Regions from separate parts of the Exiguobacterium sp. s57 genome, predicted to be linked through region 2. Evidence: a T-box and tRNA genes for the amino acid it is inferred to sense, from the RefSeq annotation. Region 2 holds a T-box; the other holds one or more tRNA genes.
The links. The T-box of region 2 lies ahead of KNO98_RS09480 (valine--tRNA ligase). A T-box ahead of a tRNA ligase gene usually reads a tRNA of that ligase, here a tRNA-Val.
Positions count from the first base shown of each region.

Region 1: it has a tRNA-Val gene. The T-box ahead of KNO98_RS09480 (valine--tRNA ligase) is inferred to sense a tRNA for this amino acid. The anticodon was not compared.

Region 1 covers NZ_JACSKR010000005.1:74,342-84,262, forward strand. Annotated here, with positions in the region: gene KNO98_RS12065 (YitT family protein) at 1-551, opposite strand, end outside; gene KNO98_RS12070 (YkvA family protein) at 627-1,034, opposite strand; gene KNO98_RS12075 (aminopeptidase) at 1,148-2,386, shown strand; gene KNO98_RS12080 (alpha/beta hydrolase) at 2,425-3,207, opposite strand; gene KNO98_RS12085 (TetR/AcrR family transcriptional regulator) at 3,323-3,904, shown strand; gene KNO98_RS12090 (DMT family transporter) at 3,897-4,241, shown strand; gene KNO98_RS12095 (DMT family transporter) at 4,238-4,552, shown strand; gene KNO98_RS12100 (GNAT family N-acetyltransferase) at 4,624-5,181, shown strand; tRNA gene KNO98_RS12105 (tRNA-Val) at 5,266-5,338, shown strand; gene KNO98_RS12110 (DUF554 domain-containing protein) at 5,487-6,182, shown strand; gene KNO98_RS12115 (FeoB-associated Cys-rich membrane protein) at 6,206-6,424, opposite strand; gene feoB (ferrous iron transport protein B) at 6,436-8,412, opposite strand; gene KNO98_RS12125 (FeoA family protein) at 8,409-8,645, opposite strand; gene KNO98_RS12130 (pyrroline-5-carboxylate reductase family protein) at 8,791-9,579, opposite strand; gene yidD (membrane protein insertion efficiency factor YidD) at 9,772-9,921, shown strand, end outside.
Region 2 covers NZ_JACSKR010000003.1:201,826-211,746, reverse strand. Annotated here, with positions in the region: gene KNO98_RS09500 (protein adenylyltransferase SelO) at 4-1,440, shown strand; gene KNO98_RS09495 (hypothetical protein) at 1,549-1,743, shown strand; gene KNO98_RS09490 (hypothetical protein) at 1,740-1,916, shown strand; gene KNO98_RS09485 (hypothetical protein) at 1,933-2,688, opposite strand; gene KNO98_RS09480 (valine--tRNA ligase) at 2,783-5,434, opposite strand; T-box leader at 5,494-5,715, opposite strand; gene hemL (glutamate-1-semialdehyde 2,1-aminomutase) at 5,763-7,067, opposite strand; gene hemB (porphobilinogen synthase) at 7,064-8,044, opposite strand; gene KNO98_RS09465 (uroporphyrinogen-III synthase) at 8,041-8,673, opposite strand; gene hemC (hydroxymethylbilane synthase) at 8,699-9,616, opposite strand; gene hemA (glutamyl-tRNA reductase) at 9,669-9,921, opposite strand, start outside.

The DNA.
Region 1 (9,921 bases), on a different contig from region 2:
AGTACAAGAGCATACATAACGGCTTTTATATCAAAGACAATAAACACGAGAATGTAAACAATCAGGTCTTGTGTCAAAAAGATTTTAGGTAAAGATAAATTTCGATTATTCAGATAGATGACTTTCCCTAAAATATCAAGGCCACCCGTGGAAGCTCCTGCAAAGAGGAGAAGTGCGAGTCCGAGACCTGAGACGATTCCGCTGAACACCGAAGCGACGAGTGGGTCGTCAAGTGGGGTTGGCGGAATAAGGATTGGCAAGCTATCAATCAGAATCGAGGAGAGCACGACGACAATTCCTGTCATTAAAATGAAGCGACGTCCTAAATATTTTAGTCCCAACAGGAAGAGAGGGATATTGAGCACGAGTTGGGTCATTCCAATTGGTGTTCCGAGCAGTTCGTTGAAAATCAATGTGACCCCGACGATTCCTCCCGAACCAATCTCGTTCGGTTTGAGCAGTAAACTGACAAAGATAGACTGAAGGATTGTCCCGGTGATGATGAACAGTACCGTTTCGAGAGCAACCCGTTTTCGAGATTTTGCATACATAAATAATGGCTAGGCCTTACGCCTCCTTTAGCTAAGTCTCATGCTAGCGTACTGCTACTCCCACATCATTTCAAGTCACAATTCGTTATGGAATCGGTCAATATCACTTGCTAATTGTTCATGCACGTAATCAATCACCTGGGCATCATCAAAAAGTCCGAGCGGAACATCGTCTGGAATCGCATCGAACGGAGAGACAAAGTAAAGAATGGCCGCAATCAGTTCTTCCTGTTTGTCTGATTGCATCTCGAATTGATTGTTGTACAGCGCGCGCAACATATTGAGCATTTGTTTCATTTGGAAGTAGAGGGTGAGCTCTTCTTCACGCTCGATATTGCTGATTTCATTTGAGGCCACGTCAATCGTCACTTTCGCGAGTGCGCGTTCACCTTGAACGAGCAAGTCACCGAGTGATTCACGATCGTGGTTGTCTTCCTTTGCTTGTTTTAAAAAGTGTGTGTATGTTGTTTTCCAATCTGCCATAGTGTCTTCCTCCTTCATTCTTCATCTATTAATATGCCCGTTTTTGCGCATTGGTTGCAACTTTTCCTGAAATTTAAGAAAATAAAGATAATCGAAAAGGAGGAACGATACATATGTCTATGATTTCAATGCCGACAGAGGCAGATTTTTCTCGCTATGCAGAGCTAGCGGTAAAAAAAGGTGTGAACATTCAACCGGGGCAACAATTAGAAGTACGTGCTGATATTAGCCAAGCACCACTTGTACGCCATGTGGTGAAAGCTGCTTATGCGGCAGGAGCGAAACAAGTATTCGTCAACTGGAGCGATGAGGAGACTTCAAAGATTCGTTATTTTGATGCACCGGATGATTCGTTTAAAGAGTTTCCGGATTGGTTAAAGGCTCGTTTTGAGCAATTGGCTGAAGAAAAAACAGCCTTCTTGTCAATTGTAAGTGATGACCCGGATGCCTTGAACGGTGTCGAGTCGTCAAGAATCTCCGACGCGAACCGTGCAGCAGGTCAAGCACTTGCGAAATGGCGTCAATATGTGATGAGTGACAATGTTAGTTGGTCAATCGTCGCAGGTGCGTCAGAAGCGTGGGCACAAAAAGTATTTCCAGAACGTGAGGATGCAGTCGCTGCGCTATGGCAGGCCATCTTCGCAGCAACTCGAATGGACCAAGAAGATGTCGTCGCAGCATGGGACACACACGACCAATCTCTTCGAAGTCGCGCGAAGTTGTTGACAGAGAAAAAATATGCGAAACTACATTACACCGCACCGGGGACGGAACTCACAATCGGTCTTCCGAAAAAGCACGTCTTCCTTGGCGGTGGCGGTCCAAACACCGATGGCATCGACTTTATCGCGAACATGCCGACAGAAGAAGTGTTCACACTCGCAGATAAAGATTCTGTGGAAGGGCATGTGTCGAGTACGAAGCCACTCAGCTACAGCGGAAACTTGATTGACGAATTTACTCTTTGGTTTGAGGGTGGTAAAGTCATCAAGGCGGAAGCGAAAAAAGGGCAAGCGGCCCTTGATGAATTGTTAAATATGGATGAGGGAGCACGTCGCATCGGTGAAGTGGCACTTGTTCCTGATGATTCTCCAATCTCGAACTCGGGTCTCCTATTCTACAACACGTTGTTCGATGAAAATGCATCGTGTCACTTGGCATTAGGTCGTGCATACTCGACATGCCTAGAAGGCGGTCCTTCGATGTCTCAAGATGAACTCGCAGAGAACGGCGCGAATGATTCGATGACACACGTTGACTTTATGATTGGGTCGGCAGAAATGAATATTGATGGTGAGCAAGAAGACGGCACGCGAGAAGCAATCATGCGTGACGGGAACTGGGTCATTTAAATGAACGAGCGAATTCCAATTTCGGAATTCGCTCTTTTTCATGTGATGTCATATAAATAACGAAGAACGTTAGGCAAGCGACGGCGCCAAGCGGATTCGTGGTGAATTGCGTCCGGCTCGACCTCGTATCGGAAGGCGATGCCTTTTTGCGCGATGGCTTCAATCAGTTTCGCATTCGTGAACAGGTAGTCGCTTGGAGTGATTGGCCCGCTCTCTTCGTTCGTACCGATATCCATATACAGTTTACAAGCGAACTTAGCTTGTTTCATTTCGCGAATCAAAGGATCAAGATTTGCCCATGCCGCAGTGGAGAGCGAGCCGACTCTGCGAATGGAAGGATAGGTCGCCATCATATAAAGAGAGATGACACCCCCCATTGAACTCCCCATGACACCGATATCTTCCGGGTTTGTCGCGTACTCTTTATCGATTCGTGGTTTTAACTCGTGCATGAGCCAGTCTGTATAAAGACGTCCTCGACCACCAAGTGTTGGACGTGTTTTCGCGAGTTCTGGACCGATACGACGATATAACATCTCATCCTCAGCGTATGAATACTCATCATAGCGATCTAACCAATTCGGGGCACTCGCGATGGCAACGACCATGAGGGGGAGACGTAGCGTGTCGATACATCGGTCGATTTCCCAACCTTCCCCGTATGTAGCCGCGTTTCCGGAAAATACATTTTGTCCGTCATGCATATACAGGACAGGAAGCGGGGTGCTAGCTTCGACCCAGTCCGGTCGAAACACACGGACAATCCGTTTTTGTCCGGTCGCTCTCTCCGTCGGAATCGATACAGTCAAGTGTTCAATCATTATTCGTCACCTCTTTCTATTTCGTATTTTGGGGAAAAACGAGTCAAAAAACAATCACCTTGTTTGACTACCTACCGTTCGTTAGGTAAAATGTTGTGGAAGGAGAGTGAAAGTCATGAATACAAAAGACAAGATTATGCAATCCGCTCGGAGACGGTTTGCCCGTGAGGGATATGAAGGACTATCGCTCGCAGCGGTTGCAGAAGATGTAGGAATCCGAAAGGCCTCGTTGTATGCCCACATCGATGGGAAAGAGCAACTGTTTAAGCAAGTCGTGACGGATATGGCGAATCGGTACGAAGAGGCGTGGCAAAAAACATGCGATAACACCGTTGAACGACCACCTTTAGAACGGATTGACTCGATTGTTAGTACACTCACGTCATTCTTCAGCGATCACGAGACATGGATGTTGACGAAACGGATGTTGCTCGTACCACCTCCGGAATTTCGGGATTATATCGAGAAAGTCATTGGAAAGGTTGAAACGGAATTAAAACGTTTTGAAAAAGAACAATTCCGTCTAGCGATGGAGCGTGGGGATTTACCGGTCCAACCGCTTGAAGAGCTATATGCTGCCTACTATTGTTTTTTAGATGGCGCCTTGCTGTCTTTATTTATGTTTGAAGATGATCGGGAGATGAGGCAACAAGCCGCGTTCCGGATTTTCAAGAAAGGAGTGGGTTGGAATGAATAAGGAAAGCGTTGCTTGGATGTCACTCTTGTTTGCCGGATTGCTTGAAATCATTTGGGCTACGACGATGAAGTTATCAGAAGGATTCACAGTTCTCACTCCGACGCTATGGACGATTGCCCTCTTGATTGTCAGTTTCGGCTTATTGGCGAAAGCATTTCGAGTTCTTCCTGCAGGTACGGGCTATGCCGTCTTTACTGGAATTGGAGCAGTCGGAACGGTTATTGTCGGTGCCATTTTATTTGACGAGGCGCTTAGTGGATGGAAACTCTTACTTGTGACGACGTTGATTATCGGAATCATCGGCTTGAAACAAGTGACAGGAGGAGAAGAAGTATGAGTTGGATATTTTTGATTAGTGCAGGGATTGCTGAGATGACGGCCGTTTTCTTTATGGGGAAATCAAAAGGCTATCAAATTTTAAAATGGTCAATCTTGTCGATTTTATCGTTTGCGCTCAGTTTTTATTTGTTGTCGAAGTCACTTGAAGTCATTCCCCTTAGTTTGGCCTATTCAATCTGGGTCGGTATCGGGGCAGCGGGTGGTGTCATTTTAGGAATGCTCTATTTAGATGAATCGACAAGTCGTTGGCGAATCTTTTATTTGACGATGATTATCGGCAGTGTGGTCGGCTTAAAAGTTGTAGCGTAATGGATTAAAACAAGCTGAAAACGGGAATTGAATAGTTCAGATTATGAGATGAAAGAAAGGGGCGGAAAACGATGCATCTTGTTGAGTTGCAATCCGAACGTTTGCGGTTTGAACCGTATACGATCTCCGATTTTTATTTTGTCAAATCGCTTCTCCAAGATCCTCGGGTGATGCGCTTCATCAGTCCGGATGGAAGACCGTATACAGATGAACAGACGATTGAATGGTTCGAACGTCAACTGGCCCGTTATGAAACTGGTCGACAAACAGGTCTATTGAAGCTCATGACGTTTGAAAACGATGAACCGATTGGTCATGCCGGTACGTTATTACATGAATTAGATGGAAAAATCGAATTAGAAGTCGGCTATTGGCTGTCACCTAAGCATTGGCATATGGGGTACGGACGAGAAGCGGCTGCGCGTTTGATGCAGTATGCCTTCACCGAAGGGGAAAAGGAAATCATTTCGCTCATTCATCCAGAAAACGTTCCATCTCAGCGAGTCGCCAAAGCGAATGGTCTTCACTGGGATCGAGACACGTTGTACAAGGACATGCTCGTATCTGTCTATGCTGGTGACTTGGAACGTCTTTGCCGACACATCAACCGTCAGCACATGTCGCGATAAAAAATATAAAAAAGATAAAAAAGTAGTTGCCAACTCAATAGTTTCTTGATATATTAATAGTGTCCTTAAGAGAGGACACGACCTGATTCTGTAGCTCAGCTGGGAGAGCGCTACCTTGACAGGGTAGAGGTCGCTGGTTCGAGCCCAGTCAGAATCACTTGGGTGCCAAACCCGATGCGAAACCCATAGGAACGTGGGTTTCCGCGATGCCACTTCTTGCGAGAAGTGGCTTTTTTTTGTGAATTGACAATGAACGAAAGCAATTGGTATATTCCTTTCAATACATAAGAGAGGGGGAATGTAAAATGGTGCTAACGGGAACCCTCGTCAATGCCGGATTAATCATCATCGGTGCATTGTTAGGTCTCTTATTTCACCGCATTCCAGAGCGTATGAAAGAAACAGTGACGACCGCGATTGGACTTGCAGTTATCTTACTTGGCATTCAAATGGGGATGAAAAGTGAAAACTTCTTGATTGTCATCGGGAGTCTTGTCGTCGGGTCTGCGCTCGGGGAATGGTGGAAATTAGATGAATTATTGAACGAAGTCGGTTATCGCCTTGAGCGGCGCCTTGGGAGTCAATCTAGTGTGGCAGAAGGATTCGTAACTGCAACGCTCATCTTTGTTATCGGAGCAATGGCCATCATTGGCGCGCTCGATAGTGGGTTACGCGGTGATCATGACGTCTTATATACAAAAGGATTGATTGATGGATTTACGGCCCTCGTGTTAAGTTCGACGCTCGGGATTGGCGTCATGTTCTCAGCTGTTCCTGTCTTGTTGTACCAAGGCGGAATTGCCCTTCTCGCTATTCAAATCATGAAGTTTATTCCAGAGTCACTCATGGATAGCTTCATTTTAGAAATGACAGCGACCGGTGGCGTGATGATTGTGGCAATCGGCTTGAACTTGGTAGGTATCACTAAAATTCGCGTGGCCAACTTATTGCCAGGAATTTTGGTGGTCGCGATGATTGTCTCCGTCATACATATACTGTAATCAAAAAAAGACTGAATCGGAATTCAGTCTTTTTTTGTATTTGAATTGAAAGCGGAAGGGTCTTTCTGAAGAGCCTCCGCAATGATTTTATCCCAATCTGCAGCATCACATGCCGTTGTACATGTAGGCTCAATCTCACATGTTGCACATTTTCCACCCTTTGCTTTCTGCGTGTAGCGGTAAAGGGAGAAGGCGGCATATCCAAAGACAACAGATCCGATAAGTAAGTCAAAGAATGGCATGGTGTTCCTCCTTACGCAAATCCGAACAGACGACCGACTTGATAAATGACAAGCGATACCACATAGGCAACCCCTAAGCCATATAAACTGGTGAACCATGTGAGTTTGGCACTCCCGACTTCACGACGTATGACAGCGACCGTCGCTAAACAAGGTACGTATAGCAAGACGAAGGCCATGAAACTATACGCGCTGAGTGGCGTGAAGACTGGCAATAACGACTCAGATAAATCAGATTCGCTAACGGCATAGATAATCGCCATAGTGGAAACGACTACTTCCTTTGCTAAGAAGCCGGTAATGAGCGACGCGCCGGCTTGCCAAGTACCGAATCCGAGAGGAATGAGCAAAGTGGCGATTGCCCCACCAATCATAGCTAGAAAACTATCGTTCATGGGCACATCAAAACCGCCCGGGCCTGAATACGCAAGGAGCCAGATAAATACAGAGCCTCCAAAAATAAAAGTACCGGCTTTGCGAACGAATCCTTTGGCTTTTTGCCAAGTGCTGCGCCATAGAGTGAGTCCTTGGGGGACGCGGTATGGGGGTTGCTCTACGATGAATAAGCTCGTCTGATCTTCGGCAGCTAATGCTTTCGTAAATAGTTTTGCAGCAATCAAGGCGAGGAAAATGCCTAGCATATAAAGCGATAACACAACGAGAGCTTGATGAGCTGAGAAGAAACTAGCTGCAAACACAGCGTAAATCGGAAGCCGGGCCGAACATGACATGAATGGTGAGATGAAGATTGTGACGAGGCGTTCTCTCTCCTCTTCGACCGTTCGAGCTGCCATGATTCCAGGAACGTTGCAGCCAAATCCGATAATCATCGGGATAAAACTTTTTCCGTTCAGTCCGACGAGTTGCATGAAACGGTCCATCACGATGGCGACCCGCGCCATATATCCCGAGTCCTCTAAAAATGAGATGAAGAAAAAGAGGACAAAGATTTGTGGGACAAAGACTAATACCCCTCCGACACCTGCGATGACACCGTCTACGAGAAGTGCTTGAATGAATGACGAGGCACCTAAAGCATCCAATATCCAAAAGGTTCCTGATGTGATGGGACCAGACAACAATCCGTCTAATAAATCGGAAAGGGGTGCGCCAATCCAATTAAACGTCACATGGAATAGCGCATAGAGTACCCCGAAAAAGATGGGCAGACCTAAGATAGGATGTGTCACAACCGCATCGATACGATCCGTCATCGTCACTTCTTGCATACGTTGATTTTCAATGACTTGATGTCGGATTTGTTTCGCCCAATCGCGACGACGTTCGGTGATATGGGCATGTGCAAAACGTCCGAGTGTCGCTTCGAGATCTTTACGGATGGCGACAATGTCTGGAGATGATGCTTCCAAATGGTCAACGACAATCCGGTTACCTGCTAAATATTGAATTGCAATCCATCGATTCGTTCTCGATAGACCTACCTCTCGAAGGATGCGTGCAATCGCTTCTTCGGTCTCTGGCCCATAGTTTAATTCGAACGGTTGACGTTTTTCCATTTGAATCGATGAGAGTAAGACGTCACAACCATCACCTGTTCGTGCCGTAATCGGAAACACATCTACTTGAAGAAGTGTTTTTAATTTATCGAGATGGACATGCATCCCACGGCTTTCTGCGACGTCGACCATGTTTAAACCGATTTGAAGCGGACGTCCCATCTCTAGAAGTTGCAAAGTAAGTTGTAAGTTGCGTTCTAATTGTGAGGCATCGACAATATTGATCATCCCGTCAAACGGTTCATGCAATAAAAAACGGGAAACAATCGCTTCATCTGCCGAGAGCGGATCTAAATCATAAACTCCAGGCAAATCGATTAATTGTCCGATCTTCCCATGTAACTGACCGATTTTTTGTTCGATTGTAACCCCGGCCCAGTTGCCGACATGTGCGAATGAACCTGTTAATCGATTAAACAATGAAGTTTTACCTGTATTTGGATTGCCAATCAATGCGATACGTTGACTCATGGTACAATCACCCCGATTTTTTCTGCATCTGATCTTCGGATGGCGATAATTTGTTGATGATCGACTTGTTCAATGGTTAGCGGTCCTGAAAAAATAGCTCTGCGCTTCACACGTACCGAGCATCCCTCATAAAAACCAAGAGAAATCATTCGCCGGCGCAAGAGATCATCAATTTTAGTCAAATCAGATAGAATGACGGTTTGATTCAACGCGACATGTCGTAATAGACTCATAAGTAACCTTCCCTATCTTTTGATAACGATTCTCATTCGTTATCTTATCATGTTCAAGGTGAAAGTGAAATATTGTTCATATAAAAAGTTATCTTTTATAAATAATAAGATCGAATGAACATAAAAAAGCGTAAACGAGTATCGTTTACGCTTCTTCAATCGTTTCATGATCTTCTTTGGCGCTCTCACGCAAAGCTGACGACATGACGTCGGCAAGGTCACGTTTGCGAAGTACACCGACACCTCGATCGGTCGGTCCGCCTGGGGCAGCCACGTCGGCAATCAATTCATTTGTCTCACGTGTTTCGTGTGACAGTAACTCTGCAGAACCTTTCATCGCCTGAGCGACAATTTGTCGCGCCGTCTGTTCATCGTATCCGACATCCGTCAAGACAGGGGTCATCGCACCGACGATTTCATAGAAGAAGGCTGGACTACAACCTGCAGCGGCCATAAAGGCGGACATCGTCTTCGCATCGGTGACGGCCGTTCGACCGACACGTTCAAAGAGAGAAGTCGCTTTATCGCGGTCGGTATCATCCGTTTCTGGACCAAACCATAGTCCCGTCATCCCGCTACGATACGCGACAGGTGTGTTTGGCATCGCGCATACGGCAGGAAGCCCTGAAGCTTCTTCTAATTGGCTCGGTTCGATGTGTGCCGCGACCGAGACGAGTAGTGGGGTCTTCCATTCTTTCGATTCTACGTACGGAATGACGCCATCTGGTTGCATCGCTAATACAACGATGTCATAGTCGTTGACGTTTTCGTCCTCGACGATTTGAACACCGAGTTCATCTTGTAGGAAGCGCAAACGTTCCCGGTCACTTCGGTTTGTCATTGTGATGTGTGTCGGTTCGACTCCCGATTCGATCCACCCGCGAACGAGCGCCTCACTCATCGATCCTGCACCGACCATTAATAATTGATTCATGATTCGTCACCTCTTCTTTTCGATTCGGTCAATAGTTATGTTGACTATCATAACAAACTTGCTCTCGAATATCGCCTATCTCGCTCATTTGTAAGGAGATGGAAAACAATCTGACACATGAAGCGATGAGCATGACAAACGATTCAAATCGCGCTATGATGGCACTAATTCAAAAGAGTGAGGCGAAATCACGTGAAACGTGTACTAGTTAAAGGAATTCAAGGATACCAGCGTTTTATCTCACCGTTGAAGCCACCGACATGTCGATTTTATCCGAGCTGTTCGCATTACGGAATTGAAGCGATTGAAAAACATGGGGCTGTCAAAGGGAGCTACTTAACA
Region 2 (9,921 bases):
GCCATGACAACTGACTGGAACTTCGAGGCGACGTACCTCGAACTACGTGACATCTTTTACGACCGTGGTCCCATCCATCCGGTCGACAACCCAACACTCGTCTTGTTTAACGATCCATTAGCCGCTTCACTCGGGCTTGATGCGCATACAGTCAAACAAGACATCGACTTACTTGCCGGCAACCGTCAAACCGAGACGTCGTTCTCTCAAGCATACGCCGGACACCAGTTCGGGAACTTGACGATGCTCGGGGACGGAAGGGCCCTCATGCTCGGCGAACACGTGACTCCGAACGGGAAGCGTGTCGATGTGCAATTGAAGGGCTCAGGACCGACGGAGTACTCTAGAGGTGGCGACGGACGGGCCGCACTCGGTCCAATGGTACGAGAGTTCATCATCAGCGAGGCGATGCATGCGCTTGGCATCCCGACGAACCGGGCGCTCGCCGTCGTTCAGACAGGAGAAGCCCTCATGCGACAAGGTCCAAAACACGGAGCCATCCTGACCCGGGTCGCTTCAAGCCATCTTCGTGTCGGGACGTTCCAATTCGCGGCAGGCGCCGGTTCAATCGATGATGTCACCGCGCTCGCGGATGTTGCGATTCAGCGTCACGACCCTGATTTGATCGACCTACCGGATCGTTACGAACAGTTCCTCGGTCGCGTCGTCGAAAGACAGGCGAGACTGATCGCCAACTGGCAACTCGTCGGGTTCATTCATGGGGTGATGAATACGGACAATATGTTCATCAGTGGTGAAGGTCTCGATTACGGACCTTGCGCGTTCATGGACACATATCATCCGGAGACCGTCTTCAGCTCGATTGACCGCGAGGGACGATACGCCTATGCGAACCAACCGTATATCGGGTCTTGGAACCTCGCCCGACTCGCAGAGACATTGCTGCCGCTCCTTGGAGAGACGAAAGAAGATGCGGTCGATGTGGCGAACAAACAGCTCACCCGCTATACCGAGCTATATAAAGAAGCGTATTTCACTGGACTCGCGCATAAAATTGGCCTATTCGTCCGAAAAGACGGTGACGATGCGCTCACCGATGAACTACTTCGGTTGATGGTAGAGACAGAGGCGGACTATACAAATACGTTCCGCGCGTTGACGCTCGGTGAGATTGAATCTCTCTCATTCGCAACTCGGGAAGACGGGAAGGCGTGGCTTGGCGCTTGGCGAAAACGTCTGAGTGAGCAAGGTCTCCCGGACGAGGACGTCAGTCGAATCATGCGCCAATATAATCCGGCCATCATTCCCCGAAATCATCATGTTGAAAAAGCGATTCAAGCAGCAGAACGAGGCGACTTCGGACCGACCGAGGCGCTACTCAACATTTTGCGTGACCCCTATAACTACGATCAATCGTCTGAATACGTATCGGCAGGTCCACCGCGAACGTATCCGTATCAAACGTTTTGTGGCACGTGAACCATTTCGCATTCGCGAGATGGTTTTTTTGAAACCTATCTCATCGATTTATCGTAATAGAAAGTAGTTCATAAAATATTCGAGTGAATTGGAATGGAGTGTCACAAAATGAAAAAACTGATTCCGTTGATGATCCTCATCACCGCTTCCGCCTCTTATGTAGTGTATAGTCTGTATCTAACATTAGTCGACCAACCGATTCAGGCACATTTGACCGGTGTGGCAATCGGTACACTCTTCACGTCTTCCTATTATATTTCAATAGGTCGTTTGCCGTTTTGGAGTGAGGAAGAAGAGGTATGAAACTCTCCTATATCGCACTTTTATCAGTGGTTGGAGTTCTATATTCCATATATGTCGTTCATTTGTTTCGAATCGGTTTTACAATTCCACTCTACACTCAAATCCCAATGCTATTAACGATTGGAGTCATCGTCTGGTGGCTTTTCAACAAACAACCCGAACGTCGCTCTTGACGCTCGGGTCTTAATATTATTCTGAATCCCGAAAAGGAAACGACACAGATGAAGGCTCCGGTAGCGAGTCAGCGAGTGCCAGTAAATCTTCTTCCGAGACATTTCCTGTTACGAGAATTAGTTTGTCTTGACTGATGTAGTAGATTCCATTCCCACTCGACTGATTCAATCGATAGCGTTCCATTTTATCCGCATGACGATTAATTCGCTCACCGTCGCCCACGCTGAATGCATTGGTCATCAAAATGGTGACTAGTTGCGACTCATCATATAACGTCCACAGTTTTACCGGTCGTTCTACGTCATCGATTTCACTATCGATCGCATACATCGAATCTTCTGGGAGTGCCAAGCCGTGGCTTCTTTTTTCGGAAGTGTCAGTGATTCCAAAGTGCTTCATCCCATGCATGACCCATTCCCCGTCCCGTGAATAGTGATAGACGCCGAAGGAAGGCATTTGGTTTGGGTGAGCCATCGCAATCAATCCAATGTCGCCAACTGTCGTCTCATAGATGACATCCTTTGTGGAAAGGTGGCCTTCCGATCCATCTTGATATTGAAGCGTGATTTGATGAACTACCGCATCTGTCAACGATTCGGTCCCTTTTGGTACGTCTTCAATGAGCGTGCCCACCCATTCACTCGTGGGTGCTTGGGATCCTTCACTCGTTTCAATTTTCTCTATATCTGTTTCAACCGACTTCGCCTTTTCCGGGGTCGAACACCCTGTCAAACATAATAATAGAACACCTATTATCCCGATTCGTCTCATCTCATATCCCCTTTTCTACGTCCATCTCTCCAAATTCTACCAAAACATAAAAAAACCTTCTATGGAGAATCAATCTCCAGAGAAGGTTCATGTCTTACTTACGCAACTCTTCCAAACGGGCGCGGACCGCGTCACGCTTGTCGAGGTAGTCTTTTTCTTTTGCTTTCTCTTCGTCGATGACGTGAGCCGGTGCCTTGGCGATGAAGCCTTGGTTTCCGAGTTTCTTCTGCACGCGCTCGACTTCTTTCTCATACTTCGCCACTTCTTTTTCAAGACGGGCGATTTCTTCTTCGAAGTTGATCAAGTCTGCGAGCGGGATGAAGAGTTCCGCACCTGTCATAATCGCGGACATCGACTTGTCCGGAGCCGTGAGGCCACGTCCGATTTCAAGCTCTGTCGCGTTCGTGAACTTGCCGATCGTCATTTCGTTCGCGCTCAAGTAACCTTGTGTCGTATCGTCGCTCGTCGAGATGAAGAGCTGGATCGTTTTCGACATCGGTGCGTTCACTTCGGCACGGATGTTACGAACCGAGCGGATGACGTTCATCACCGCTTCAAATGCTGGAACCGAATCTGCGAAGTGAAGGTCGTCACGACGCGTCGGGTAGCTCGCACGAACGATTGAATCGCCTTCGTGCGGCAAGTGCTGCCAAATTTCCTCTGTGAGGAATGGCATGAACGGATGCATGAGACGCATGATCGAATCGAGCGTATGCGCGAGGACCGAACGGGTCGTGTGCTTCGCTGCTTCGTCCTCACCGTAAAGCGTCAGTTTCGCCATCTCGATGTACCAGTTACAGAACTCTTCCCAGATGAAGTTGTACAAGTAACGACCGGCTTCACCGAACTCGTACTTGTCGACGAGGCGTGTCACTTGGTCGATCGTGTCGTTCAAACGAGTCAAAATCCACTTGTCGGCAAGCGTCTTCTCACCCGTGAGGTCAATCTCTTCGACTTTGAGTCCGTCCATGTTCATGAGGGCGAAACGGCTCGCGTTCCAAATCTTGTTCGAGAAGTTCCACGTCGACTCGATCTTCTCCCAATAGAAACGAAGGTCGTTCCCTGGTGTCGATCCTGTGAGGAGGAACCAGCGAAGTGAATCCGCTCCGTATTGGTCGATGACTTCCATCGGGTCAACGCCGTTACCGAGTGATTTCGACATCTTGCGACCTTCCGAGTCACGGATGAGACCGTGGATGAGCACATCGTTGAACGGTTGCTTCCCTGTGAACTCGAGTGATTGGAAGATCATGCGTGATACCCAGAAGAAGATGATGTCGTATCCTGTGACGAGTGCGCTCGTCGGGAAGTAACGGTTGAAGTCCGGTGCGTCCGTATCCGGCCAACCCATCGTTGAGAATGGCCAGAGTGCTGACGAGAACCATGTGTCGAGGACGTCCTCGTCTTGTGTCCAGTTCTCACTGTCCGCTGGCGCTTCTTTCCCTACATACACTTCTCCTGTCTCGTTATGGTACCAAGCCGGGATGCGGTGGCCCCACCAAAGTTGACGGCTGATACACCAGTCGCGGATGTTCTCCATCCAACGAAGGTATGTGCCTTCGAAGCGTTCTGGGACGAAGTTGACTTTCGTATCGTCGTTTCCTTGTGCTTCGAGTGCTGCTTTTGAGAGTGGCTCCATATCAACGAACCATTGTTTCGAAAGGTATGGCTCGATGACTGCGCCAGAACGCTCTGAGTGACCGACCGAGTGCGTGTGTGGCTCAATCTTCACGAGTGTGCCGTCTGCCTCTAGGTCTTTGACGAGTTGCTTACGGCATTCGAAGCGGTCGAGCCCTTCGTAAATGCCTGCGTTCTCGTTCATCTTCCCGCCTTCGTCCATGACGAGGATGCGTGGAAGTTCATGTCGATTCCCGATTTCAAAGTCGTTCGGGTCGTGGGCTGGTGTGATTTTCACGCAACCTGTACCGAACTCCATGTCGACGTAGTCGTCCGCAACGATTGGAATCTCACGGTTCATGACGGGAAGCATGATCGTCTTGCCGATGAGGTGTGTGTAACGCTCATCTTTCGGGTTGACGGCAACCGCTGTATCACCGAGCATCGTCTCAGGACGTGTCGTCGCGATTTCGATGTGACCTGAACCGTCAGCGAGCGGATACTTCATGTGATAGAACGCACCCTCGACTTCTTGGTAGATAACCTCGATATCTGAAACGGCCGTCTTTTGAGCCGGGTCCCAGTTGACGATATATTCGCCACGGTAGATCAAACCTTTTTCGTACAAGCGAACGAATACTTCTTGAACGGCCTTTGAGAGCCCTTCGTCGAGTGTGAAACGTTCACGTGAGTAGTCGAGGCCGAGTCCAAGTTTTGACCATTGGTCGCGAATCGTCTTCGCGTACTCGTCTTTCCACTCCCACGTCTTCTCGAGGAATTTTTCACGTCCGAGGTCGTAACGCATGACGCCTTCTTCACGGAGCTTTTGCTCGACTTTCGCTTGTGTGGCGATCCCGGCATGATCCATCCCTGGGAGCCAGAGCACGTCATAACCTTGCATACGCTTGAGGCGTGTCAACAAGTCTTGAAGCGTCGTGTCCCAAGCGTGACCGAGGTGAAGTTTCCCCGTAACGTTCGGTGGCGGGATGACGATCGTGTACGGTTGTTTCGAATCGTCCTCGTCTGCTTTAAATACATCGTTCTCTAACCAGTAGTCGTACCATTTCGATTCCGTCGCACTTGGGTCGTACTTCGTCGGCATGGTGATTTCATTTGTCTCATGGGCCATGTGTAGCGCCTCCTCTATCTTATTAGTGAACACAAAAAACGGCTTCTCTCGTCCTATACGCTAAGGACGAAAGAAGCCGAATCTTCCGCGGTACCACCTTAGTTCGCCAACAAAGTGGCGCACTCAAAATCGAATAACGGTCGATGGACCGAACTTTCCTACTCCATTCAGAAAGTCAGCTCCGAGGCGACTTCCGCGTCCATCCCTCGCAACCTTTCACCAAGCGGTCACGTCTCTAAAAGGAATGAATGATGCGTACTACTCCTCATCAAAGCAATTCATCGTATCTGTTAAATAATTGTAGCGACAGAAACGTCAGCAGTCAAGATTAGAGTGAAAACTCTTCTTGAAGCTCCTTGAATGTCGCTTCGACCGCTGCGATCGTCTTCTCGATATCCTCATCCGTATGAGCAGTCGAGAGGAATAAGCCCTCGAACTGTGACGGTGGCAAGAATACGCCGCGTGCTGCCATCTTCTGATAGTACGAGCGGAACATCTCAAGGTTCGCCGATTTCGCTTTTTCGAAGTTCGTCACTTTCTCGTTCGTGAAGAAGAAACCAAACATCGAGCCGGCACGGTTCGTATCGTGCGGGATGTTGTATGTTTCACCAGCCTGCGTGAATCCTTCGGCGAGACGGTCTGCCTTACGCTCGAACTCGGCGTAATGCTCAGGTTTCAGTTGCGAGAGTGTCGTATAACCGGCAATCATCGCGAGTGGGTTACCCGAGAGCGTACCCGCTTGATAGATCGGACCTTGCGGTGCAATCTGTTCCATGATTTCACGTTTTCCACCGTATGCACCGACCGGAAGTCCGCCGCCGATGACCTTACCGAGACATGTGAGGTCCGGTGTGACGCCAAAGTAGCCTTGGGCACAATTATATCCGACTCGGAAGCCTGTCATGACCTCGTCAAAGATGAGGAGCGCGCCGTTTTGTTCCGTGATTTCACGGAGTCCTTCGAGGAACCCTGGTTGTGGTGGCACGAAGCCCATGTTCCCTGCTGCGGGTTCAACGATGACACCGGCGAGATCGTCACCGTACTTCTCAAAGACGACGCGGACTGCGTCCAAATCATTGTAAGGAACGGTGAGCGTATGGCTTGCGAGTTCTTTCGGTACACCCGGTGAGTCCGGGAGACCAAGTGTCGCGACACCAGACCCTGCTTTAATGAGAAGTGAATCACCGTGTCCGTGGTAGCATCCTTCGAACTTCAAAATCTTTGTCTTTCCTGTATAGCCGCGTGCGAGACGAAGCGCCGCCATCGTCGCTTCCGTACCCGAGTTGACCATGCGGACCATCTCGATTGATGGGACGCGGTCGATGACGAGTTCTGCCATCTTCGTCTCAAGCTCGGTCGGCGTCCCGAACGTCCAGCCTTTTTCAGCTTGTTCTTGAATCGCTTTCGTGACGACAGGGTCACGGTGACCGAGGATGAGTGGTCCCCATGAGAGGACGTAATCGATATACTCGTTGCCGTCGATGTCATAGACGCGTGAACCTTCACCGCGTTCAGCGAAAATCGGCGTCATGCCGACCGATTTGTAGGCACGGACCGGACTGTTGACACCGCCTGGCATGAGTGGGCGTGCTTGTTCGAACGCTTCTTGTGAGCGCGTTTGGTTATATGTCATGCGTAGTCTCCTTCCAAATAGCGACAGACGTCTTTTGCGAAATACGTGACGATGAGGTCGGCACCGGCACGTTTGAATCCGACCATCGTCTCCATGACGATGCGTTCTTCGTCGACCCAGTCGTTGAGTGATGCGGCTTTAATCATCGCATACTCTCCGCTCACGTTATACGCCACGATTGGCATATCGAGTGAGTCGCGCATGTCACGGATGATATCCATGAACGCGAGAGCCGGTTTGACGATCATGAAATCGGCACCTTGCTCCACGTCCGATTGCGACTCGCGGAACGCCTCGCGACGGTTCGCCGGGTCCATCTGATATCCTTTACGATCGCCTTCACCTGGAGCCGATTGGGCTGCGTCACGGAACGGTCCGTAATAAGCAGACGCATATTTGACGCCATAGCTCATGATCGGGATATGGCTGAATCCGTTTTGATCGAGACCTTCTCGGATGGCTGCAACGAATCCGTCCATCATCGAACTCGGCGCAATGATATCTGCACCCGCCTGCGCTTGTGTGATTGCTGTCTGGACGTGAAGTGGAAGTGACGCGTCGTTATCGACGTCCCCGTCCTTCACGAGGCCACAGTGACCTGTCGACGTGTACTCACAGAGGCACGTATCGGCGATGACCGTGAGCTGTGGCGCCCACTCTTTCACTTTACGGATTGCTTCTTGGACGATGCCGTGGTCGTGATACGCTTCACTGCCTTCCGGGTCTTTATGTTCTGGTACACCGAACAAGAGCACGGATTGAAGACCGAGGTCGACGATTTCTTTAATTTCTTCTTCGAGTCGGTCAAGTGAATAATTGAAGACGCCAGGCATCGAGCTGACTTCACGTTTAATGTTAGTCCCTTCAATGATGAAGAGCGGGTAAATCAAATCTTCTTTTCGAACATGATTTTCACGTACGAGGGCACGCATCGACTTCGATGAGCGAAGACGACGGTGACGGTCAAACTGGTTCATGAAAAATCCTCCCCTACACACTGTATTAATGCATCCATAGTATAACATTCTGGCACTCGGACCGGTAATGTCGACACTTGTCGTACGGCACGCTCGGTCACTTCGCCAATGGCGTACCATGTCCCGTTAAAGTGGGACAGATGGGGTACGAGTGCATCGACGGCCGACGGGCTCAAAACGAGCAGCGCCTTCACCGTCTCGAGTTGATGTTGTTGCACCGGTTTCAGTTGGACAGGGATTGTCTCGTAGACGACCCAGTCATATACATGATGCAACATTGCCATATGGGACGTATTCGCCAAATTGCCGCGCGCGAACAAAACGATGTCATCCTTTGAGGCGACGTCACGCAACTGCTGAAAGAGTGCCTCACCGGTAAATGTTTCCGGCATGAGCGTGACAGTATAGCCTTCTGCTTCAAGTGCTCGTTTCGTCTTCTCTCCTACAGCGGCGACTTTCACGTCCCGCGTCAAATCTCGAAGTGCGGGTACCGCGTTTTGACTCGTGACGACGAGCCAGTCGAATCGTTCTAAGGGTGGCGGTACATGCGTTTCTCTCGTTTGAATAAGCGGGACATGATGAACGGAAAGACCGCTCGCCTCGAGCAGCGCCCGTTGCGAAGCGGTCATTCGTTTCGTTCCCGTGTACCAGAGGTCACTCATTGACCGAGGCGAGGATTTCGCGTCCGCCACGTTCAAGCAATTCTTCTGCGACGTCCAGTCCGAGTGCAATCCCGTCCGTTGATGTTTTTGTCGTACGAAGCACTTCTTTTCCGTCCACTGACGCGATGAGGCCTGTGAGTGTTACGTCGTCACCGTCGACGGTCGCGTAACCACCGACCGGTACGTGACAACTTCCTTCAATCGCTTTCAAGAAAGTACGTTCCGCTGTCGCAGCTTTCGCCGTCACATCATCATGCAAGAGTTGAAGCACTGCCGTCACTTCTGCATCGTCCTTACGGCTCTCGATGGCAAGCACACCTTGTCCTACTGCAGGTACCATCAAATCTGGGTCGAGCGCTTCAAAGTCGACACGATCCATCCATCCCATCCGTTCAAGCCCTGCTTTCGCGAGCAGGATGGCGTTATAGTTCTCCGAATCCAATTTTTTCAGACGAGTATCGATGTTTCCGCGAATCCATTGAATCTCAAGGTCGGGACGTGCCGCCAAAATCTGTGCCCCACGACGGAGAGAGCTCGTTCCGACGATCGCTCCTTTCGGAAGTGTGTCGAACGTATAGCCATTCTCACAGATGAGAACGTCACGAGCGTCAACACGTTTCGGCATACAGCTGATATAGAGTTCTTCCGGAAGCTCAGCCGGAACATCTTTCATACTGTGTACGGCGAAATCGATGTCCCCATCAATCATCTGTTGTTGAATCTCTTTGACGAACAGACCTTTCCCACCGACTTTCGAAAGTTGGACGTCGACGATTTGGTCTCCTTTCGTCACAATTTCTTTAATTTCAAATTCGTTTTTTGCTCCAGCTTGCTTCAATTGATCGATGACCCATTTCGTTTGGGTCATGGCGAGTTGGGAACGGCGTGAGCCGACAATAATTTTCCGCATGTTGAGTCTCTCCTTCATAGAAAAAGGCGACACATGTCGCCTTTTTGTCTTGTTAGCGCATCAATGCGCGAAGTGGTGCTTTGGCAGAAGTAGCATCTGTTTCTTCCACTTCTTCTATTGATTGCTTTGGTAACTCGACATCGAGGTCGAATGTTTCGACAAACTGTGCGATCCGAACGTTTGCATCCGGCTGTGCCGCAGCGTCTTTAATATAGTCAATCGGGTCACGAAGCATTTGGTTAATGATTGACTTCATATGCTTCCCGATGACTTTTTTGTCTCGCGCAGACAAGTGGTCGAGCTTT